DNA from 3 places in the Streptomyces sp. NPDC006384 genome. Region 1 is predicted to be linked to each of the others. Evidence: riboswitches for the same ligand, from Rfam matches in the RefSeq annotation. Region 1 holds a riboswitch; each other region holds the start of a gene.
What was found. Region 1 has a riboswitch for cyclic di-AMP ahead of ACFYOJ_RS21830 (LysM peptidoglycan-binding domain-containing M23 family metallopeptidase). Riboswitches for the same ligand answer to the same signal wherever they lie in the genome.
Positions count from the first base shown of each region.

Region 1 (7,227 bases):
GACACGCCCCAGTGTTCGAGGTGGGCGCCGATGCCGAGCGGCACGGCGAACAGGGTGTCCGTGCCGGCCAGGGCCTTGATGGTGGGCAGGTCCAGGTGGTCGTAGTGGTCGTGGGAGATGACGACGACGTCGACCGGGCCGAGGGCCGCGAGGGGCAGCGGGACCGGATGCAGCCGCTTGGGCCCGGCGAAGGGTACCGGGGAGCAGCGCTCACCCCACACGGGGTCGAACAGCACCCGCTGCCCGTCGATCTCGGCGAGCACGCTGGAGTGTCCCGTCCAGGTCAGCCGCAGCCCGGTGGCGGGCGGCCGGGCGAGGTCGGCGAGGGTGGTGGCGTGCACCGGGACCGTGCCGCGCGGTGTGCGGCGAAGCCGCGACTCCCGGTCGAAGTAGACCTTGGCGAAGTCGCGGCCCGATCCGGACGGCCCGCTCCGGGCGGCGCCCCCGGGGTTCTGGAAGACACCGTCCCGGAAGTGCGGCGAGTTGCGGATGCGCGCCATGCGCTCGCCGCTCGGGTCCGCGCCGAAGGCCGCGGGCAGCGGTACGCGCAGCCCGGCGCGCGGGGGACGGGGACCGGCCACGGTACCTCCAGTGGGGAGTGGATCAGGCAGTCGTCTTCGTCGTCTCGTCCGACAACACTCGAACGACGGACGTGACTTCCGGGTTCCCTCCGCTCAGGAACGGCGGCACGGCGGCCGCCACGGCGGAGACCGGGCGGCCGTTTCCGTCCCGTGGCCCCGCGCTTCTCACGCCACGGCGGCGATCCGCATCTTGATGTCGTCCGGCGACAGCGTCCCCTTGGCGGTGACGTGGTCCCCCGAGGAGACTCCGCGCAGCCGGCGCCCGATCCACGGCACCAGGTACTCCCGTGCCCAGTGGACGTCGTCCCGCCGGACCTCGAGGGTGCCGCGGGGCGGCAGCGGCGGCCAGGGCTGCTCCGGGTCGGCCGGGATGCGCAGGCCGAGGGCCTGGCCGGCGCGCAGGGCCACGCGGGTGTGGCCCTCGGGCGACAGGTGCAGCCGGTCGGCGTCCCAGGCCCTCGGGTCCTGGACGCTGCGCAGCGACCACAGGTCGAGCACGGGGCAGCCGTAGCGGTCGGCGACGGCGCGGACGTGCCCGTTGTAGGTGGCGATCTTGCCGCGCAGGTGCTTGAGGAGGGGCACCCTGCGGGTGTCGAAGCCGGTCGTCACCAGGACGGTGCCCGCGGTGGAGGCGAGCGCGGCCACGGCTCGCTCGAACCGTTCGGCGACCTCGTCGGGGTCGGTGCCGGGCCGGATGATGTCGTTGCCGCCGGCACAGAAGGAGACGAGGTCCGGGGCGAGTTCGACCGCTCTGGGTACCTGCTCCTCCACGATCTGGTCGAGCAGCCTGCCGCGCACGGCGAGGTTGGTGTAGGTGAAGTCGCCCTCGGGGCGGCGGTCCGCGAGCAGGACGGCGAACCGGTCGGCCCAGCCGACGAACGCCCCGTCGGGGCCGGGGTCGCCGACGCCCTCGGTGAAGCTGTCCCCCACCGCCACGTACGACCCGATCACTGCTCTGCTGTCACTCTTCGAATCGTCTGCCACATCGGCCCATCATTCACCTTTCAATGTGACCTACGCGACCGTAGGAAGGGGTTGACGGGCGGTGAGAAAGGCCACTCCTAAAGTGTTCGCCAATTCAGGAATAAGCGTTCCGGGCGGCAGGGCGCGCCCGTTCCGGCGCGCCGAAGGCCGGACCCGGGGATCGGGGTCCGGCCTTCGGCGGTGCGAGGGGGCGTCGTCAGAGGGAGACGCCGTGCGAGCGCAGGTACGCGACCGGGTCCACGTCGGAGCCGTAGTCCGGCGTGGTGCGGATCTCGAAGTGCAGGTGCGGTCCGGTCACGTTGCCGGTGGCACCGGAGAGGCCGATCTGCTGACCGGCGGTCACGGACTGGCCGGCGGAGACGGAGAGCGAGGACAGGTGGGCGTACTGGGCGTAGTGGCCGTCGGCGAGCTTGATGACGACCTGGTTGCCGTACGCGCCGCCCCAGCCGGCGGAGACGACCGTGCCGGCGCCGACGGCCTTCAGGGAGGTGCCGGTCGGGACGACGAAGTCGGTGCCGGTGTGGTAGCCGCTGGACCACATGCTGCCGGACTGGTGGTACGGGGTGCCGACGCCGGCGCCGGCCACGGGGGCGGTGTAGCCGCTGCTGGTGCCGGCGGATCCGGCGCCCGCCTCCGAGGAGGACGAGGAGGACGAGGGCTGCGACGCGGCGGTCTTCGCGGTGTCCGACGACTTCGCGGCCGGCGCGGCGGAGGACTTCTTCGTCCCCGCGGGCTTCTGGGCCGTCTTCCCGGCGGAGGAGCCGGCGGTGCCGGTCGCGGCCTTCTGACCGATCGACAGCTCGAGCCCCGGGTGGATCAGCGACGGGTCGGAGCCGATGGCCTCGCGGTTGTCCTCGTACAGCTTCTTCCAGCCGCCGTCGACATGCTGCTCGTCGGCGATCTTCGACAGGTAGTCGCCGCTCCGCACGGTGTAGGTGTCCGCGCCCTTGCCGGCGGTCTTCTGCGCACCGGCCGGGGCGGACTGGGCCGCCTGTCCGGGAGCGGACTGCGCGGGGGCGGCCTGGGCGCCGGCGGCGCCCATCAGCGGGAGGGCGAGCGCGGCGCCGCCGGTTCCGGCGACGGCGATGGCACGGGCTATGCGCTGGACCTTGGTACGGCGGTGCTTACCCTTCGCGGGCATGTCGCATTCCTCTCCGGCGCCTGCGAGGTGAGCTGTCGGGTGCGGACTGGAGATGCCCGGCCGCGCGGTGACGCGGCTTTACCCCGAGCCTGTCCCGGGAACCGGAACAGGCGGTGTTGCCTGTGGGTCCCCCGCTCCTGCCGTGTACGGGTGGTTGATGAGTACGGGCTCCGGTCGGCGGCAGGATTAGGCGTCCGTCCGGATCGGTGGTGAACGTAAGGGACCGGGACGCGCACAGACAAGCGAGGGGTTCCGCGGACGGAAGTTTCTCTTGATCCTTCAGGGGAAAGGGCGGTCACACTCCGTCGATTCCGGAAGCCTCCGTTTTCCCGAATGTCCTTGAAAAGCGCATGAATTACGTGAACATGACGGGCAACGCACGGTCACTCTTATGACGCTGCTCACGGGGAACATCCCCAGCACCGCCCATATCGCAGCAAGTTGAGAGAAAAGCGTCAATTCAGACAGACGGGCCGGACGTCGCGCAGCCGGGCCCGTCGTGCACCTGCCGTATGCCCGTCTCACGCCGTACGGACGACTCGTTGCCGCGGACAGGGAATGCCGTATCGTCGGCTGGGCGCCCGCCGGCGAGCCGCGCCGTCGGGGCCGAGTGGGAGGAGCCCCCGTGACGCAGCAGGTCCCGTCGACCGAACCCGAGCTGACCGGTGTGCGCAACTTCCGTGACGTCGGCGGGCTGCCGACCGTGGACGGACGGCGCGTACGGCAGGGGGTGCTGTTCCGCAGCGGTCATCTCGCGCACGCGACCGCGGAGGACGCCGCGTTCCTCGCCTCGCTGGGACTGCACACGATCTTCGACTTCCGCAACGCCGCCGACCAGAAGCTCGAGGGCCGGGACGTCGAACTGCCGGGCGTGCGCAATGTGAACCTGCCGCTGAGCGATCCGGCCGACGGCGCCGAGTTCTGGAAGATGGTCCGCGACGGCGACCTCGACCAGCTGCGCGGCATCCTGGCCGACGGCCGGGGCGCGGACCGGATGATCACCTCCTACCGGATGATGATCAAGGAGCGCACGGCGGAGCACTCCCGGGTGCTGCACGCGCTCGCCGAGGACAGCGTCCCCGCGCTGATGCACTGCGCGGCCGGCAAGGACCGCGCGGGACTGTCGGTCGCGATCACGTTGCTCGCCCTGGGCGTGGAGCGCGACGCCGTCGTCGAGGACTACCTGAAGTCGAACGCACCGCACCGCCGCTACAAGGTGCGCCGCAGCGGCTCCGCCGCCTCGGCCTACTCCCCCGAGGTCATGGAGCTGCTCAGCCCCCTGTTCGACGCGCGCGCCGAGTATCTGACGGCGGCCTTCGAGACCATCGAGGAGACCTGGGGCGGCGTCGACGCCTACCTGGGGCAGGGCCTGGGGATCACTCCCGGGACCCGGGCCCGGCTGCGCGAGCGGATGCTGGACTGACGGCGAGGCCGCGGGCCGGGCCGCTACTTGGCTCCGACCTCGAACAGCAGGTAGAGGAAGCCGCCGAAGACGTGCCCGAGGGCGATGTAGATGAGAAGTCGCACCCACAGGGCGCGGGGGAACTTGTCCTGGATGGTGCTCATGGCGTCTCTCCGGCGGTGGGATGGGCGGACGTGGCGGCGGGCCCGAGACACAGGGTCGCCGTGGGGCTCTGCAGCAGGGTGTGGACGAAGAGGAGCTCGAGCCCGTCGGCGTCCTGGGCGGCGATCCGGTGCGGGGTCAGGGAGTCGAAGTGGGCGCTGTCGCCCGGCCCGAGCAGGTGCACGGCGTCCCCGAGGCGCAGCCGCAGCCGGCCCCGCAGGACGTAGAGCCACTCCTCACCGGGGTGCACGCGCACGATGTCGCCCTGGGAGCCGTGCGGCACGCGGACGCGCAGGGCCTGCATACCGCGGCCGGACCCGCCGGCCTGCCAGTACGTCCAGCCGCCCGCGCCGGTCGGCTCCATGTCGCCGGCCCGTACGACGGCGTCCCGGTCCGCGGCCGTCTCGCCGAGCAGCTCCGAGACGGTCGTACCATAGACGCGCGCGAGCGAGAGCAGCATCGGCAGCGAGGGCTGGCGCTGCCCGGTCTCCAGACGGGAGAGGTGGGCGGGTGACAGCCCGGCCGCACGGGCCGCCGCCTCCAGGGTGAGGCCGGCCCGGCGCCGCAGGCCGCGCAGCTGCGGCGCGACCACGGAGGCGACGGCGTCCGGCGGTCCGTCCTGCCGGTCGTCCGGCGGGCCCGGCGGGTTCGCAGAGGAGGACATGCCTCCATTCAGCACCGATTTTGCCCGTAAGGCAATTTAATTGCCCCACAGGCAAAACCGCCGCGGGTCCCCTGCGCTAGCGGTTCGCCACCGCCTGCTTCACCAGCGTCTTCCCGAAATCCCACATCAGGCCGCCGCCGCTGTGCGCGTCGTCCATCACCTCGGTGAAGGCGTCGACGAAACGGTCGGCGTCCGCCGTGTCGATGATCAACGGCGGGATCAGCTTGATCACCTCCAGACGGTCGCCGGAGACCTGCGTCAGGATGCGGTGCCGCTGCAGCAGCGGCACCACCACCATCTGCGCGAACAGGCCCTTCCGCGCGGCCTGCAGCATCGTCCAGCGGCTGCGCAGCCGCAGCGACCTCGGCCGGCCGAACTCGATGCCGATCATCAGACCCCGGCCCCGGACGTCGGCGAGCAGCTCGTAGCGGTCCACCAGCGCCGCCAGCCGGGACCTGAGATGCTCGCCCACCGCGGCGGCGTTGGCGACGATCTCCTCGTTCTCGATCACCGACAGCACCGCGAGCCCGGCCGCCATGGCCTGCGCGTTGGACCCGAAACTCGCCGAGTGGACCAGCACGCGGTCCATCGAGGAGTACACCTTCCGGAAGATCCAGTCCTTGCCGAGCGTCGCTCCCACCGGCACGTACCCGCCGGACAGCGCCTTGGCCACGCACACCAGGTCCGGTTCGACGCCGTCCTCGTGCTGGTAGGCGTAGAACCTCCCGGTCCGGCCGAGGCCCGTCTGCACCTCGTCGGCGATCAGCAGCGCCCCGTGCCGGTGCAGCAGCTCCTGCGCGGCGCGCAGATAGCCGGGCGGGGCCTCGTGGACGCCCTTGCCCTGGATCGGCTCCACGATCAGCGCCGCCACGTCCCCCTTGCCCAGCTCCCGCGCCAGCGCGTCCAGGTCGCCGAGCGGCACGGCGGTGTCGGGCAGCAGCGGGGCGAAGCCGTCCCGGAAGCCGCTCTCGCCGTTCACGGACAGGGAGCCGGTGGTCAGTCCGTGGAAGGCGTGCGTGCAGTACAGGACCCTCGGCCTGCCGGTCGCGTACCGGGCGAACTTCAGCGCGGTCTCCACCGCCTCCGTGCCGCTGTTGCCGAAGAACACCCGGTCCAGGTGCGGGCTGTACGACAGCAGCCGCTCGGCCAGCAGTCCGGGCAGCGGCGCGCAGTCGAAGCGGGTCAGGTCGGCCAGCGAGGCGTCGAGGACGTCGTGCAGCGCCTTGCGGACGACCGGATGGTGGCGGCCCAGGCCCATCACCGCGAACCCGGCGAGCATGTCCAGGTAGTCGTTGCCGTCCGCGTCCCAGAAGTGCGCGCCCTCGGCCCGCTCGTAGACCTTGTCGAAGCCGATGGTGCGCAGCATGCGCGGCAGTTGGTGGTTGAGGTGCTTCGCGTGCAGCTCGTACCGCTCGGCACCGCGTTCGGCCAGCAGCGCGCCGAGGTCGAACTCCTTGGCCATTCAGCTCTCTCCTTGCCCTGGCATGACGATACGGCCGTCCCCGGCGGCGCGGCTGTTGTCCTCGATGACGGCAACGGCGTGGCCCTGTTCCCCCCGGACCCGGCGGGCCTTGGCGGAGAAGCCCTGACGGCCGGTCGGCGGCTTGTGCGCGTAGCCCTGGTGGCCGGTTTCCCCCAGGATGCGGCCGGCCGGTGACTCGAAGACCCGGTGCAGGGCGACGGTGAGTTCCACCACGCCGGGACCGGGGCCGAGGTGACCTCCGGTGCGGGCGACCGCGTGCACCAGGAAGTCACGTACCTCGTGGGAGAGTTCGCCGAGTTCCGCCTCGGACAGCGCCTTCAGGTCGTGCGGTCCCCCGATGTTCTCCGGAATCGTCACGATCGGTCCCCCTTCGGTCCGTGCTCCTCAGCTCACGGTGACGGCCGGCTCCCCCCGGCGCGCCGTCCTTCTCCACCTGCCCGGTGATCCGCCGCGGCCTCCCCCGGCGCCGGGCGTACCGGCCGTGCCGGCTCCGGGCCCCGCCCCCGACCGCCACCGGCCCGGCCTGGGTCCGCCGCGACACACGTCGTCCGGCGGCCGGCCGGGCCGGTACCTCGTGGGCCCCCGGTGGGGCGGTCGTCCCGTCAGTCCCTGTTCGCGGAGACCGTCTCGCGCATGGCCCGCAGGGACTCCTTGAGGGAGCCCATGGTGGCCAGGACGGCGGTGGGCTCGTAGCCGCAGTGGGCCATGCAGTTGGCGCAGCGCGGGTCCTTGCCGCGGCCGTACTTGTCCCAGTCGGTGTCCTCGATCAGCTCCCGGTAGGTGGGCACGTAGCCGTCGCTCATCAGGTAG
Region 1 is NZ_JBIAHR010000015.1:159,109-166,335, forward strand. It holds gene ACFYOJ_RS21820 (MBL fold metallo-hydrolase) at 1-581, opposite strand, end outside; gene ACFYOJ_RS21825 (SGNH/GDSL hydrolase family protein) at 747-1,532, opposite strand; gene ACFYOJ_RS21830 (LysM peptidoglycan-binding domain-containing M23 family metallopeptidase) at 1,762-2,706, opposite strand; cyclic di-AMP (ydaO/yuaA leader) riboswitch at 2,711-2,869, opposite strand; gene ACFYOJ_RS21835 (tyrosine-protein phosphatase) at 3,332-4,129, shown strand; gene ACFYOJ_RS21840 (DUF6126 family protein) at 4,153-4,272, opposite strand; gene ACFYOJ_RS21845 (XRE family transcriptional regulator) at 4,269-4,934, opposite strand; gene ACFYOJ_RS21850 (aspartate aminotransferase family protein) at 5,011-6,396, opposite strand; partial or broken gene ACFYOJ_RS21855 (1-deoxy-D-xylulose-5-phosphate synthase N-terminal domain-containing protein) at 6,436-6,774, opposite strand; gene hpnH (adenosyl-hopene transferase HpnH) at 7,020-7,227, opposite strand, start outside.

Region 2 (7,227 bases), on a different contig from region 1:
GCCGTCCCGGACCAGGTGCCGCTCGGTCATCCGCACGCAGCCGACGTCCACGGAGCGGGCGGCGCGCACATGGTCGTCGCCGACGACGAACTCGGTCGAGCCGCCGCCGATGTCGACGACCAGATAGGGCTTGTCGAGGTGGTCGCGGCCCGCCAGCTCCCTGGTGGCCCCGGTGAAGGAGAACTCGGCCTCCTGGTCACCGGAGATCACCTCCGGCTCCACGCCGAGGATGTCCAGCACCCCGCGCACGAACTCGTCCCGGTTCTCCGCGTCCCGGGAGGCGGAGGTGGCCACGAAGCGCAGCCGCCGCGCGCCGTGCCGCTCGATCGCCCCGGCGTACTCGCGGCAGGCGGCGAACGTCCGCTCCAGCGCCTCGGGCGCCAGCCGCCCGGTGCGGTCGACGCCCTGGCCGAGCCGCACGATGGTCATGCGCCGGTCCAGGTCGGTCAGCTCGCCCGTCGCCGGGTCGGCGTCGGCGACCAGCAGCCGGATGGAGTTCGTACCGCAGTCGACGGCGGCGACCCGGGTCACTGGGCTTCCTCCCCGTCCGTACGGGACACGCACTCGTCCGTGCGGGACACGCACGGTCCCTTGCGCCACCACTCGGGCAGCATCGCGATCGCCTCGTCGCCCAGCGGGTTGACGCCCGGCCCGGCCGCCAGCGAGTGCGCGACCAGCACGTGCAGGCACTTCACCCGGTCCGGCATGCCGCCCGCGCTCGGGAAGCCGGTCAGCTCCTCGATCTCGTCGCGCCGCCGGATGTAGTCCTCGTGCGCCGCCCGGTAGGCGTCGGCCAGCTCGGGGTCAGTGGCGAGGCGCTCGGTCATCTCCTTCATCACGCCGTTCGCCTCCAGCGTGCCGATGGCGGAGGCCGCCCTCGGGCACGTCAGGTAGTACAGCGTGGGGAAGGGCGTGCCGTCGGGCAGCCGCGGCGCCGTCTCCACGACGTCCGGCTGTCCGCACGGGCAGCGGTGCGCGATGGCGCGCAGTCCGCGCGGCGGGCGCCCGAGCTGCTGCTTGAAGGCCTCCACGTCCGCGTCGGTGGGCTCGGTGCGCGGGGTGGTGGGCGGGGGTGTCTGCATGACGGTCTTCTGCTGGTCTTCCTGTTGAGTCACTGCCGGTGGGCGGCGGCGTCGGCCTTGTCGACGCCTTCCCACACGTTGCGGTACCACGGGCGGTCGGCGGCGCCGAGCTCGGCGCGCGCCTGCTCCGCCGCGTCCGGGTCGACGACGACGAAGCCCGTCTCCCCCGGCATCACGTAGTGCAGCCGCAGCCGGATCTGCTGCTCGGCGTAGGCGTCGTCCTGCCAGCGTGCCTTGAGGTCGCGCAGGTCCTCGACCCGCTCGCGGGTCCGCGCCTGCTCCTCGCGCAGGTCGGCGATCTCGGCGCGCTGGGCGACGTACTGCCGTATCGGGTAGGCGAGTGCCACGACCAGCGAGCAGAGCACCATCGCGAGCAGCGCCGCCCGGCCGGTCAGCCGGGAGCGGCGCGCCTGGCGCCTGGTCTGCGAGCGGTAGACCCGGGCCGCGGTCTGCTCCCCGAGGACCCGGATCCTGGTCGCGGTGGAGAAACGGTCCCGGTCCTTCACCGCCATGTCCCCGCCTCCGCTTCCGTGCGTCCTCATACGTGCGTACGTCCCCGCACACGGTACGGGACCGAGTACGGGGACGTACGTACGACGCTGCTACAGGGATGGCACTCCACCCCCGCCGTGCCTACTGGCCCGCGGAGCGCCGTGCCTACTGGTCCGCGGAGCGGAACCGCGGGAAGGCGCTGCGGCCGGCGTACACCGCGGCGTCGTCGAGGATCTCCTCGATGCGCAGCAGCTGGTTGTACTTGGCGACGCGCTCGGAGCGGGCCGGGGCGCCGGTCTTGATCTGGCCGCAGTTGGTGGCGACGGCCAGGTCGGCGATGGTGACATCCTCGGTCTCGCCGGAGCGGTGGGACATCATGCACTTGAAGCCGTTGCGCTGGGCCAGCTCGACGGCGTCCAGGGTCTCGGTGAGCGAACCGATCTGGTTCACCTTCACCAGCAGGGCGTTGGCGGCGCCCTCCTCGATGCCGCGGGCCAGACGCTCGGGGTTGGTGACGAACAGGTCGTCGCCGACGAGCTGGACCTTGTCACCGAGCTTGTCGGTGATGGTCTTCCAGCCCTCCCAGTCGTCCTCGAACAGCGGGTCCTCGATGGAGACCAGCGGGTACGCCTCGACCAGCTCGGCGTAGTACTCGGTCATCTCGGCGGCCGAGCGCTCCTTGCCCTCGAAGGTGTAGGAGCCGTCCTTGTAGAACTCGGACGCGGCGACGTCCAGCGCGAGCGCGATCTGCTCGCCCGGGGTGTAGCCGGCCTCCTTGATGGCCTCGAGGATGAGGTCGAGGGCCTCGCGGTTGGAGCCGAGGTTCGGGGCGAAGCCGCCCTCGTCGCCGAGGCCGGTGGCCAGGCCCTTGCCCTTCAGCACCTTCTTGAGGGTGTGGTAGACCTCGGTGCCCCAGCGCAGCGCCTCGGAGAAGGACTCCGCGCCGATCGGGGCGATCATGAACTCCTGGATGTCCACGTTGGAGTCGGCGTGCGAGCCGCCGTTCAGGATGTTCATCATCGGCACCGGCAGCAGGTGCGCGTTGGGGCCGCCCAGGTAGCGGAAGAGCGGCAGGTCGCTGGCCTCGGAGGCGGCGTGGGCGACGGCGAGGGAGACGCCGAGGATGGCGTTGGCGCCCAGCGAGCCCTTGTTGTCGGTGGCGTCCAGGTCGAACATGGCCTGGTCGATCAGGCGCTGCTCGGTGGCGTCGTAGCCGACCAGCTCCGGGCCGATCTGCTCGATGACGGCGAGGACGGCCTTCTCGACACCCTTGCCCTGGTAGCGGGCCGGGTCGCCGTCACGGAGCTCGATGGCCTCGAAGGCACCGGTGGAGGCTCCGGACGGGACGGCGGCACGGCCCGTGCTGCCGTCGTCGAGGCCGACCTCGACCTCGACCGTGGGGTTGCCTCGGGAGTCCAGGATTTCCCGGGCTACGACGACGTCGATGGACGGCACGAGCATCTCCTTCTTCAATGTGACGCTTCGGTGTGGCGCTTCGGTGCGACGCGGATCCGCGAGGACCGCAGCGGCTCTGCGGGACGAGCCTAACCGGCGACGGGCGATCGGCCAGCCGGCCACCCACCTGTTGGACAGAACCGAGAGTAAATTGTTTCCGAACGGAACAAAGGCGGTTCACGGAAATCCGGGGCCCCCGGCTCCCGGAGCGTGAAAAACCCGCCCCGGTGCGCACGGGGGGGGGGAACACGCACCGGGGCGGGAGGAGGGCGGGCCGCCGCTTACTTCAGGTGCAGCTGCTGGCCCGGGTAGATCAGGTCGGCGTCGTCGAGGATGTCGTCGTTCAGCTCGAACAGCTTCGCCCAGCCGCCGTCGACGTCGTGCTCGGCGGCGATCGTGCTGAGGGTGTCGCCCTTGACGACCTTGTACTCGCCGTCGCCCTTCTCGACCTTCTTGCCGGTCGGGGTGGTGACGGTCCCGCTCTCGGCCTTCTTCTCCGCCTTCGGCGCGGTCTTCTCGGCGGCCGGACGCTCGGAGGAGCGCGAGGCCTTCTGCTCGGTGGAGCGCTCGGCGGAGCCGCCGCTCTGGTTCTGGGTGCCCTGCGAGCTCTGGGAGCCGCCGGAGGACTGCGAGGAGCCGCCGCTCTGGCTCTCACCGGAGCCGCCGGTGTACGCGGCGCTCGACAGGCCGGTGCCGCAGACGGGCCAGGCACCCTTGCCCTGGCCGGCGAGGACCTTCTCGGCGACCGCGATCTGCTGCGACTTGGACGCCTGGTCGGCGGTGGCGGCGTACTGCGTACCGCCGTAGGCGGCCCAGGTGGAGGCCGAGAACTGCAGGCCGCCGTAGTAGCCGTTGCCGGTGTTGATGGACCAGTTGCCGCCGGACTCGCACTGGGCGACGGCGTCCCACTCGGAGGCCGTGGCGGCGGAGGCGTTGCCGGCCGCCATCAGCGGGGCGGCGACGGCGGCACCGGTGACGCCGGCGACGGCGATGACACGGGTGGCCTTGGACGGACGACGGTGCTTGCCCTTGCCGGAAAACAGCATGGTTGATCCCCTCACCGACGCCTGCGAGGTGAGCTGTCGGGTTCGGGCCGGTTGAGTTGCCCGGCCGGGTCCCTCACGGAACTCGGCTCCACCCCTAGCCGCTCCGGATCGACTGCCCCGGTGCGGCGACTTACCTTGGGTCCCCCGCTCCTGCCTGCGGCGCTTGACGCGACGACTGTTCCCGTACCGCCGCTGGCAGGATTCGGCGTTGCGACGGACGGGGCCCGCGGTGGCGAGCGGTCATGACCGTAGACACGCGCTCCGCGGTTTTTCAAAGACGATCACGGCTTCTGAGACCTATCTCTCACGAGATCCAAAACGGACATACAGCCTCTAACCGTGACGCGAACTACCCCTGGTTTTCGACCGATTCGCCCGTGACCGTGAGCGTCTGACCGGGCAGGATGTGGTTCGGGTCGGCGCCGACGACCTCCTCGTTCTCGGCGTAGAGGGCGTGCCACCCGCCGGAGACGTCAAGGGAGTCGGCGATGCCCCAGAGGCTGTCGCCCGAACGGACCGTGTACGCGCCGTCCGTGAGGTCGCGGGCGCCGCCCTCGCCGCGCGAGGCGTGCCGCCCCGACGGCGCGTCCTCGCGGCCGGCCGCCGCACCCTCGTCGGCGCTGCCGCCGCGGTGCCGGCCGGCCGGGGACTCCTCGGTGTCGACGAGCCCCGAAACGGCGCCGTTCTGCCCCGACTTGTCCGCAGCGTCGCTTTCGGGGGCCTCCGTGCCCGCGCCGCCGGAGTCCCGGGTGACACCGTCGGCCGGAAGTCCGGGCGTGGCGGACGTGCCGGGCGTGTCACCCTTGGCCGTTTTGTCGCTGTTGTCCGACGGGACGTCAGCCGTGGCGGACGTGGAGGCCGACGGGGCCGGGGTGGAGGAGGGGGAGGGGGAGGCCGGGGAGGACGGTCTCGCAGCGCTCCCGGCGCTTCCGGCGGTTTCGGTGGCCTCAGGGGAAGCGGTGGTCTCGGAGGGGTCGGTCGAGCCGGACGCGCCGGGCGCCCTCTCCCCCGCCGACGACCCGTCACCGGAGGTTCCGGTTCCGCCCGTCGCGGCACCCGCGCCGCCGCCCAGGCCCGCGAGCGGACCGCAGGTCGGCCAGGCGGCGACGCCCTGCCCCGCGAGCACCTTCTCGGCCACGGATATCTGCTGCGAGCGGCTGGCCTCGTCGGCGCTCGGCGCGTACGCGAGTCCGCCGTACTGCTCCCAGAGGTCCTGGGACAGCTGCAGGCCGCCGTAGTACCCGTTGCCGCTGTTCTGGCTCCAGGCGCCACCCGTCTCGCACTCGGCGACCCGGTCCCAGCTCGTTCCGTCGGCCGCGTGGGCGCCGGTGGCCCCCAGGAGAGGGATCGCGATGGCGGAGCCGGTCACGCCGGCTGCGACGACCAGGGCGGGGGCCTGGCGGGGTCGGCGGTGACGACCGTTCCCGGAGAGCATGCGACGACCTTTCACGAGACGACGGGGACCGCGTGGCGGACGAGGCTCGTCGCCACGCTGATCCGTGAACGTATAGGCATATGATCGGTTGTCACAAGTTCATGCCGCGCAGATCACGTGAAGATCACAGAGCTGAGCGCGTGTCACCTTTGCGTCGGCGCCGGATGCGTGTCGGGCGGCGACGGCACGGGGCCGGAGGGCACAGGAGTGAACGACACGGGCAGGGTGCGCAGCCCCCGCATGATGAGCCCGCCGCGCCAGCGCAGTTCGGCGGGGTCCGCGGCGAGGGACAGGTCGGGCAGGCGGGTGAGCAGTGTGGCGAGCGCCGTCTGGCCCTCCAGCCGGGCGAGCGGGGCGCCGAGACAGTAGTGGATGCCGTGGCCGTACCCCAGGTGCTGGTTGTCCCGGCGGGAGAGGTCCAGGGTGTCCGGGTCCGCGAACCGCTCCGGGTCCCGGTCGGCGGCGGCCAGAACGACGAGGACCGGGTCGCCGGGGGCGATGTCCTGTCCGCCGACGGTGAGCGGCTCGGTGGCGAAGCGCCAGGTGGCGAGCTCGACCGGGCCGTCGTAGCGCAGGAGTTCCTCGACTCCCGTCTCCAGCAGGCCGCGCTCGCCCGCGGCGAGGGACGACTGCAGCCGGGTCCGCTGTTCAGGGTGGGTGAGCAGGGCGTAGGCGCCGTTGCCGATGAGGTTGACGGTGGTTTCGAAACCGGCGAAAAGCAGGATGAAAGCCATCGCCGCGGCCTCGTTCTCGGTGAGGTGCTCACCGTGGTCGGAGGCGCGGATGAGGCCGGAGATGAGGTCCTCGCCGGGTCCGGGCTCGGGCGGCAGCGCGGCGCGCTTGCGGTGGATGAGGTCGGCGAGGTAGCCCCGCATCTTCTTCACCGAGCGCGCGACGCCGCCCCTCGGCCCGCCGCCGTGTCGGATCATCATGCCCGCCCAGTCCCGGAAGTCGTCCTGGTCCTCACGGGGGACGCCGAGCAGGTCGCAGATGGCGTAGATGGGCAGCGGGAACGCGAACTCGTGGATGAGGTCGGCCTCTCCGGCCGGCGCGAACCGGCCGATCAGGTCGTCGGCGAGCTCCTGCACCCGGGGCGCGAACTCGGCGACGCGCCGCGGGGTGAACGCCTTGCTGACCAGCCGGCGCAGCCTGGTGTGGTCCGGCGGATCGATGTTGAGCAGATGTGTCATCAGCTCGGCCTTGCGCTCGCCCGGGATGCCGGTCTTCCCCTTGGCGTGGGCGGGCTCGTCGTGGTGCGCCGGGTTCTTGGACAGCCGCTGGTCGGCCAGGGCCTGCCGGGCGTCGGCGTACCGGGTGATCAGCCAGGCCTCCACGCCGCTGGGCAGGGTCGTGCGGTGGACGGGGGCGTGCTCGCGCAGCCAGGCGTAGGCGGGGTAGGGGTCGCTCGCGAACTCCCAGCTGAAGAGCTCGGGCACCGGGCCGTCGGGGGCGGCCGGGCGGCCGGTCATGCCTCGACCTCCCTGATCGCGTCGCGGTAGGCGCGGGCCGCCGCGCGCAGGGCCGCTTCCGGGTCCGTGCCCTCGGCCTCGGCGCGGGCGGCGAGGGCGAGGAGTTCGTAGCCGATGCCCTCGCCCTCGGGGAGCGGCACCTCCAGGCCCGCGGTGCGCGCCCGGGAGGCCAGTTTGGCGGCGAGCGCGAGGCCGGGCTGGCCGAGGGGTACGCCCTCGGTGACCGAGGCGCGGCGTTTCTCCTCGGC
Region 2 is NZ_JBIAHR010000003.1:99,154-106,380, forward strand. It holds gene ACFYOJ_RS04620 (Ppx/GppA phosphatase family protein) at 1-531, opposite strand, end outside; gene ACFYOJ_RS04625 (DUF501 domain-containing protein) at 528-1,082, opposite strand; gene ACFYOJ_RS04630 (septum formation initiator family protein) at 1,112-1,594, opposite strand; gene eno (phosphopyruvate hydratase) at 1,740-3,029, opposite strand; gene ACFYOJ_RS04640 (transglycosylase family protein) at 3,311-4,075, opposite strand; cyclic di-AMP (ydaO/yuaA leader) riboswitch at 4,079-4,247, opposite strand; gene ACFYOJ_RS04645 (transglycosylase family protein) at 4,425-5,510, opposite strand; gene ACFYOJ_RS04650 (cytochrome P450) at 5,654-6,979, opposite strand; gene ACFYOJ_RS04655 (nucleoside triphosphate pyrophosphohydrolase) at 6,976-7,227, opposite strand, start outside.
Region 2: it holds a riboswitch for cyclic di-AMP, as region 1 does, so the genes downstream of both, ACFYOJ_RS04640 (transglycosylase family protein) here and ACFYOJ_RS21830 (LysM peptidoglycan-binding domain-containing M23 family metallopeptidase) in region 1, are expected to answer to the same signal.

Region 3 (7,227 bases), on a different contig from region 1:
GGCCGAGCTGCCCCGGCTGCACGCGCTCGTGCAGCGCGGCCGGGAGAACGGCATCCCCGTGCGGGAACTGGGCCCGGCCCAGATCCGGGAGTACGAGCCGGAGGTCCGGGGCCTGGCTGCCATACACGTCGGGACGACCGGCGTCTGCGACTACACCGGAGTGGCCCGGCAGCTGGCCCGCGCCTCGGGGGCGGAGATCCGCTACGGGGCGGAGGTCCTGCGCATCGACCGGCGCCCGGGCCTCGGGGTCGCCGTCCGCATCCGCACCGGTGAGGTCGTCCGCGCCCGCGTCATGGTCAACTGCGCCGGTCTGCACTGCGACGAGATCGCGCGGCTGACCGGGGACGAGCCGGGGATGCGGATCATCCCGTTCCGCGGCGAGTACTACGAGCTGGCCCGGCCGGAGCTGGTGCGGGCGCTGGTGTATCCGGTGCCGGACCCGGCGTTCCCCTTCCTCGGCGTCCATCTGACCCGCGGCGTCGACGGCGGCGTCCACGTCGGCCCCAACGCGGTGCCGGCCCTGGCCCGCGAGGGGTACGGCTGGGGCGTCGTCCGGCCCCGCGAGCTGGGCGCGACGCTCGCCTGGCCGGGCGCGTGGCGGATCGCCCGGCGGCACTGGAGGTACGGCGCGGGGGAGCTGCGGCGGTCGCTGTCCAAGAGGGCGTTCACGACGGCGGTGCGCAGGCTGCTGCCCGCGGTGACGGAGGACGACCTGGTCGCGGCGCCGGCGGGGGTGCGGGCGCAGGCGGTGCTGGCGGACGGGACGCTGGTGGACGACTTCCTGATCCGGGAGGGGGCGTGTGCGGTGCACGTGCTGAACGCGCCCTCCCCGGCGGCGACGGCGGCGCTGCCGATCGGGCGGGAGGTGGGCCGCAGGGCGCTGGCCGCGCTGGGGGCGGGGTGAGGCGGTCCGGCACCGACGGGAGAAGGCGGCGGCGGGAGACAGCGGGCGGCAGCAGCGGCGGGCGGTGAAGACGGCGGGCAGTAAAATCGACTCACTGTGTCTGATTCCCGTCACTCCCCCGAGACCCCGCCGCAGGCGCTCGACGGCGCCCTGGACCGGCATGACCGTGCTGCGGGTGAGCCCCGGTTCCCCGACGGCCCGAAGGCCGATCCCGCCGGGTCGCACTTCGAGCGGCGGATCCGCAGCTTCCAGCCGCGCCGGAGCCGGGTGACCGCCGGGCAGGCGGACGCCCTGCGACGGCTGTGGCCGAAGTGGGGACTGGACATCGACGGACAGCGGGTCCTCGACCTCGCCGAGCTGTTCGGGAACACCGCCCCCGTCGTCCTGGAGATCGGCTTCGGCATGGGCGAGGCCACCGCCCGGATGGCCGCCGCCGACCCGGACACCAACATCCTCGCCGTGGACGTCCACACTCCCGGCCAGGGCAACCTGCTCGCCCTCGCCGACCGGCAGGGGCTCACCAACGTCCGGGTCGCCAACGGCGACGCGATCATCCTCCTGCGCGAAATGCTCGCCCCCGACTCCCTCGCCGGGCTGCGCGTCTACTTCCCCGACCCCTGGCCGAAGAAGCGGCACCACAAGCGCCGCCTGATCCAGCCGGAGTTCCTGACCCTGGCCGCCTCCCGCCTCGCGCCGGGCGCCGTCGTGCACTGCGCCACCGACTGGGAGCCGTACGCGGAGCAGATGCTCGAGGTCCTCACCGCGCACCCCGACTTCGAGAACACGGTGCCCGGCGGCGGTTTCGCGCCGCGTCCCGAGAACCGGCCGCTGACCCGTTTCGAGAGCCAGGGACTGGACAAGGGTCACGTGGTGAACGACTTGCTCTTCCGCCGCGTACCGCACCCCGTATCGCACAGTGGGCGGCGCGAGGAGCAGTAGCCTCCCACCGGTTAGGGTCCATGCCGTGGCCACCTGTCCCCCGTATCCGCCGCGTCCGCCCGTCCGTCCGCGTCCGCACTGGTGGCAGCGGGCCTGGGTGCGTCACGGGGCGCTGATCGCCCTGCTCGCGCTCTCCGGCCTGGTGATCCTGGCCCTGGTGCGCGAGCAGACCGGCACCGAGGGGTTCCTGGTGGGGCTGGGCCTGGCGGTGCTTCCCGTGCCGCTGCTGCTGGCGGCCTTCCGCTGGCTGGACCGGGTCGATCCCGGCCCCTGGCCGAACCTGCTGTTCTCCTTCGCCTGGGGCGCCTGCGCGGCGGCGCTGATAGCGATCATCGCGAACAGCTTCGCGACGCGGTGGATAGCGACGGCCACCGCCGATCCCGCCGGCGCGGACACCCTGGGCGCCACGGTGATAGCGCCCGTCGTCGAGGAGTCCGCCAAGGCGGCCGCGGTCCTCCTCGTCTTCCTCTTCCGCAGACGGCACTTCACCGGCGTCCTCGACGGCGTCGTCATCGCCGGTGTCACCGCCACCGGCTTCGCCTTCACCGAGAACATCCTCTACCTGGGCACCGCCTTCGGCACCGACCAGCTCACCGGCGGCCGGGGCGTCGCCTCCGTCACCGCGGCGACCTTCTTCGTCCGCGTCGTGATGTCGCCGTTCGCCCACCCGCTGTTCACCGTGCTCACCGGCGTCGGATTCGGCGTCGCCGCGCTCACCGCCGGCCGCCGCCGCCTCCTGCCGCGTGCCCTTCTCCCGCTGGGCGGACTGCTGCTGGCGATGGGCATGCACGCCCTGTGGAACGGCTCGGCCTCGCTCGGCGGGTACGGCTTCCTCGCCGTGTACGGGGCGTTCATGGTGCCCGCGTTCGGGCTGCTGACCTGGCTGGCGATCTGGACCCGGCAGCGTGAACTGGCCGCCGTCCGCGCCGAGCTGCCCGTCTACGTCCTGGCCGGCTGGCTGGGCCCGGCCGAGCCGTTCGCGCTCGGCTCGATGCGGGCGCGGCGCATCGCCCGGCGGTACGCGCGCAGGCACGGCGGGAAACCGGCGGCGCGTGCGGTGGCGCGGTACGAGGCGTACGCGACCTCGCTGGCGTTCCTGCGGCAGCGGGGCCGCCGGGGCAGGGCGGGCGCGGACTACACCGTACGGGAGCGGGAGTTGCTGGACGGGCTGTGGCACCGCCGGGAGGCGGCGCGCCCCGCGCTGGAGCACGCGGCCCGCGTCACGGCGCCGCCGGTGCGGATGCCCGTACCGCACCGGCCGCCGTACGGGTTCCACGGGGCGCCCGTGACGTACGGGCTTCACCCGCCGTACCCGGCGCCCGTCCCGCATCCCGCCGCCCCGTACGCCGGTGCCCGCCCCCTGTACGCCCCGCCCCACAACCCGTACCGGACGTGACGCGGGGCGACTTGGGCGGCGCGTGCGGCGCGGGTGTTCTCAGAGGCTGAGGCCCTTGTCCTGCAGCCAGGCCGCCGGGTCGACGCCGCCTCCGCCGCTGGTGTGGACCTCGAAGTGCAGGTGCGGCCCGGTGACGTTGCCGGTGGCGCCCACGCGGCCGATGACGTCCCCGGTGCTGACCTTCTGGCCGACGCTGACGTTCATCGACGCCTGGTGGCAGTACCAGAGTTCGGTGCCGTCCTCCAGGGTGAGGACCGTGCGGTAGCCGTAGGCGCCGGCCCAGCCCGCCTCGGTGATCGTGCCGGTGTGGACGGCCTTGAGGAGGGTACCCGTGGGCGCGGCGAAGTCGAGGCCGGTGTGCTGGCCGGAGGACCACATGGAGCCGGCCTGGCCGTAGGTGGAGGTGATCGTGTACGAGGAGGTCGGCAGCGTGTACTGCCTGGCCAGCTCGGCGAGCCGCTCGGCCTCGGCCTTCTTCCTGGCCTCTTCCTCCGCCTTCGCCTTGGCGGCGGCGGCCTTGGCCTCGGCCTCCTTCTCCGCCTTGGCGGCGGCTTCGGCGGCCGCCTTCTCGGCGGCGGCCGCGGCCTCTTCGGCGGCCTTGGTGTCGACCTGGATCTGCTGCTGCTCGGCCTGCTGCATGATGCGCGCCCGCAGGGCCTCGCCTGCGTCGGTGGCGCCTTCGCCGGTGTCCGCGGAGGCGGTGACGATGCTGCTGAGCGGGGCGGCGGAGCCCTCGGCCGCCGGCCCGTCACCGGAGTCGTCGGAGACGCCGGGGACCAGCGAGCCGACGTTCGGCAGATCGGGCATCGAGATCGGCACCGGTGCCTTGCCGGTCTGCGCGCTGGCCATGCCGCCCGCTCCGACGGCCGCTATGACACCGACGCCGAGGACGGTGGAGCTGCGGGCGAGCCCGCCGCGCTGCTTGGCGACGCGGTGCCGGCCGCGGACGGGACGGACGGACTCCGCGGTGGGGTTCCACTCCTCCCAGGGGCCCTCTCCGGCGCGGGGGACGTCGTGGCCGAAGATGTCGGTGTCGTGCGCGCTCGGCGCGAACGGGGCCTCGGGAGCAGGCCGGTTGGACGCCACGTGGGCGTACTCCTTTCCTTCCTTCCGCCTACCGGGTTAGCTGACGGGTTCGGAGCAGGAAGGTCTCCTACGCGCGTAAACCGGCCGTGTCTCCACGGCGGCATACGCCCGATTCACCCCAGAGTGGTGGTTCCCCGGTTCCCTCGCGGGATTCGGCGCGTGCGCACGGAGCCGCCTTCTGTGACGGCTGGGACGACCGCGCTGCGTTATCGAACGTTAATAGAAGCGAGGCGTCGATTCCAAGCCGTTCCGGGTGATCATTAAGGATTCCGGCCGGGACGTATGTCTCATGAAGTGCGAAAACGGGGCGAGTTGACCGCCTATCAGGCCACCGTCCCGCAACACACGTTTCTGACTGTGTGTCAGTTGTTATGCGCAGGGCGGTCGCTCGGTCACCCGCCGTGACTCCGGTCGGGGTGGTGCTCAGTGGCGGCGTACGGCGAGCAGAGCCATGTCGTCCGTCATGCCGCCCCCGGAGTGCCGGCGCACGTCGTCGGCGAGGGTGTCGAGCAGCTCGGCCGGGTGCCGGAAGACGCGTCCGGACAGGCGTGCCTGGGGGTCGTAGAACCTGCCGAGGGCGTCACGGGCCTCGGACAGCCCGTCGGTGTACAGCAGCAGGGTGGCTCCGCCGGGGAAGGGTGCCTGCTCGGCCCGGTCGGGCCACACCCCCAGCTCGCCCATCCCGAGCGGCAGCGCGTACTCCCTGACCTGCAACGGGTGCACGGTGCCGTCGGCGTGCAGCAGCAGGGGCGGCGGGTGGCCGCGGTTGACGATGCGGAGGACCCCCTCGCCGTGCGGGAGTTCGGCGAGGACGGCGGTGGTGAATCCCTCGAAGGCGTCCAGCCCCTCCCGCCGGGTGCCCTCGCGGGCCAGGGCCCGTTCCAGCCGCTGCGCCACCGCCTCCAGCGTCGCCTCCTGCTCGGCCGCCTCCCGGAACGCGCCGATCACCACGGCGACGGCGGCCACCGCGCCCATGCCCTTGCCGCGCACGTCGCCGACGATGAGCCGCACCCCGCGCGCGCTGTCCTGCACCGCGTACAGGTCGCCGCCGATGAAGGCGTCGGCCTGGGCGGCCTCGTAGCAGGCGGCGATCTCGAAGCCGCCGATCCGCTCGGCGGGCTGGGGCAGTACGGCGCGCTGGGCGGCCTCGGCGATCTCGCGGGCGGAGGCGAGCTGCTCGTCGGTGCGCCGGACGAAGGCGTTCACGAGGACGGCGAGACCGGCGACCGTGGCGATGGTGATCAGCTCGGTGAGCGAGTCCACGTAGTGGATGACGCCCTTGGTCGTCTGGAGGCAGAGGACGGTGACGACCACGGCGGCACCGGTGAGCGCGGTGCCGCGCCGCGAGTAGACCGGCGCCGCGACCAGGGGCGCGGCCGTGTAGAGGGGCGCGGCGGTGAAGTACCGGGGGGTGAGGACGTCGTACAGGATGGCGGCGACGATCAGCAGGACGGGGAGCGCGCGCACGAACCTGCGGCCGTACAGCGCCCGCCGCCGCGCCCCGTCGGGGGAGGACGGTACGGGCATCGGGGGGTCGCCGACGCCCGGGTCGGGCACGGGGCCGGGCACCGGGTCGCCGGGGAGCCGGCCGCCGGTCCGGCCGTCCGCGCCCCTGCCCTTCTCCTTGCCCTTCTCCCTGCTCTCCCCCTCGCCCTCCGCCTCGTCTGGCCGCACCACTCGTCTCCCGCCGCCCCGGTCGCCGTCCGTCCTCCAGATTTCCCGGGGCGGGGGTGGGGGGCGAGCCGTGAGGTCCGGCCGGGTGACGGCCACGCGGGCCGCCGGGCGCACAGGACGTCACGAGACGCCGTAGGACGCCAGGACGCACCGAAGGCCGGAACCCTTTCGGATTCCGGCCTTCGGTCTTCAGTAGCGGGGACAGGATTTGAACCTGCGACCTCTGGGTTATGAGCCCAGCGAGCTACCGAGCTGCTCCACCCCGCGTCGTTGTGTCTCCAGTGTACGTCATGTCGGGGGTGGAACGCACACGCGTATCTCAGGGGCCCTCGAGGTGACGGTTCGGCGCCTTCGCGCGCCCCTCGTACTCCGGCAGTACGACCACGGCGGCGCCGCCGGCGGCGAGCACCCCGCTGCCGTCGGCGCCCGGCACGAAGGTGTCCGGCTCGCGCCAGGCGGTGACCACCCGGCGCACCCCGGCGTCGAGGATCAGCCGGGCGCAGGGCGCGGGCCGGGAGGCGCGGCGGGCGCACGGCTCCAGGCTGGAGTACACCGTGGCCGTGGCGAGCCGCGGATCGGCGGGGTCGGTCTTGGCGAGCGCGGCCTCCTCGGCGTGCACGACCGGGTCGTCCCCTTCCCGCGAGTGCCCGCGCGCGAGTTCCGTCCCGTCGGCGGCGACGATCACCGCCCCCACGCTGAACGCCGTGCCGGAGGGCGGGCACAGCTCGGCCAGCTCGCAGGCGAGCGCCAGCCAGTGCCGGTCGGCGGCGGCCGGCTCGCTCCCGGTCCCCGGGGCGGTCGGCAGGTACCGCATGAACACGACGTCCTCGATCCGCCGCGTCTCCACCAGCCGGAGCCGCCCGCGCTGGTAGTCGCCGGGCCCGAACAGCCGGGGCGCGTCCGGGTCCCCGACGAGCAGCGGAGCGAGGACGAGCTGCAGCTCGTCGGCGAGTCCCTGCCGCAGCAGCTGGCTGTGGACGCTCCCCCCGCCCTCGACCATCAGCCTCCGCACACCCAGCCGGTCGTGCAGGTGCTCCAGCGCCGCCCGCCAGTCGAGCGCGCCGCCGAGCGGTACGACGGCGGCGGCGATGCCGAGCGCGTGGGCCCGCCGGGCGCCCTCGTCCGTGGTCAGCAGCACCTTCTCCCCGCCGGTGTGCCAGAAGGCCGCCGCCGGGTCCAGCTCGCCGGACCCGCTGACCGTGACCTTCAGCGGGTACTCCGGCTTCCC
Region 3 is NZ_JBIAHR010000029.1:81,196-88,422, reverse strand. It holds gene lhgO (L-2-hydroxyglutarate oxidase) at 1-904, shown strand, start outside; gene trmB (tRNA (guanosine(46)-N7)-methyltransferase TrmB) at 1,001-1,843, shown strand; gene ACFYOJ_RS31060 (PrsW family intramembrane metalloprotease) at 1,869-3,239, shown strand; gene ACFYOJ_RS31055 (M23 family metallopeptidase) at 3,279-4,325, opposite strand; cyclic di-AMP (ydaO/yuaA leader) riboswitch at 4,337-4,493, opposite strand; gene ACFYOJ_RS31050 (PP2C family protein-serine/threonine phosphatase) at 4,749-6,002, opposite strand; tRNA gene ACFYOJ_RS31045 (tRNA-Met) at 6,193-6,266, opposite strand; gene ACFYOJ_RS31040 (dihydrofolate reductase family protein) at 6,319-7,227, opposite strand, start outside.
Region 3: it holds a riboswitch for cyclic di-AMP, as region 1 does, so the genes downstream of both, ACFYOJ_RS31055 (M23 family metallopeptidase) here and ACFYOJ_RS21830 (LysM peptidoglycan-binding domain-containing M23 family metallopeptidase) in region 1, are expected to answer to the same signal.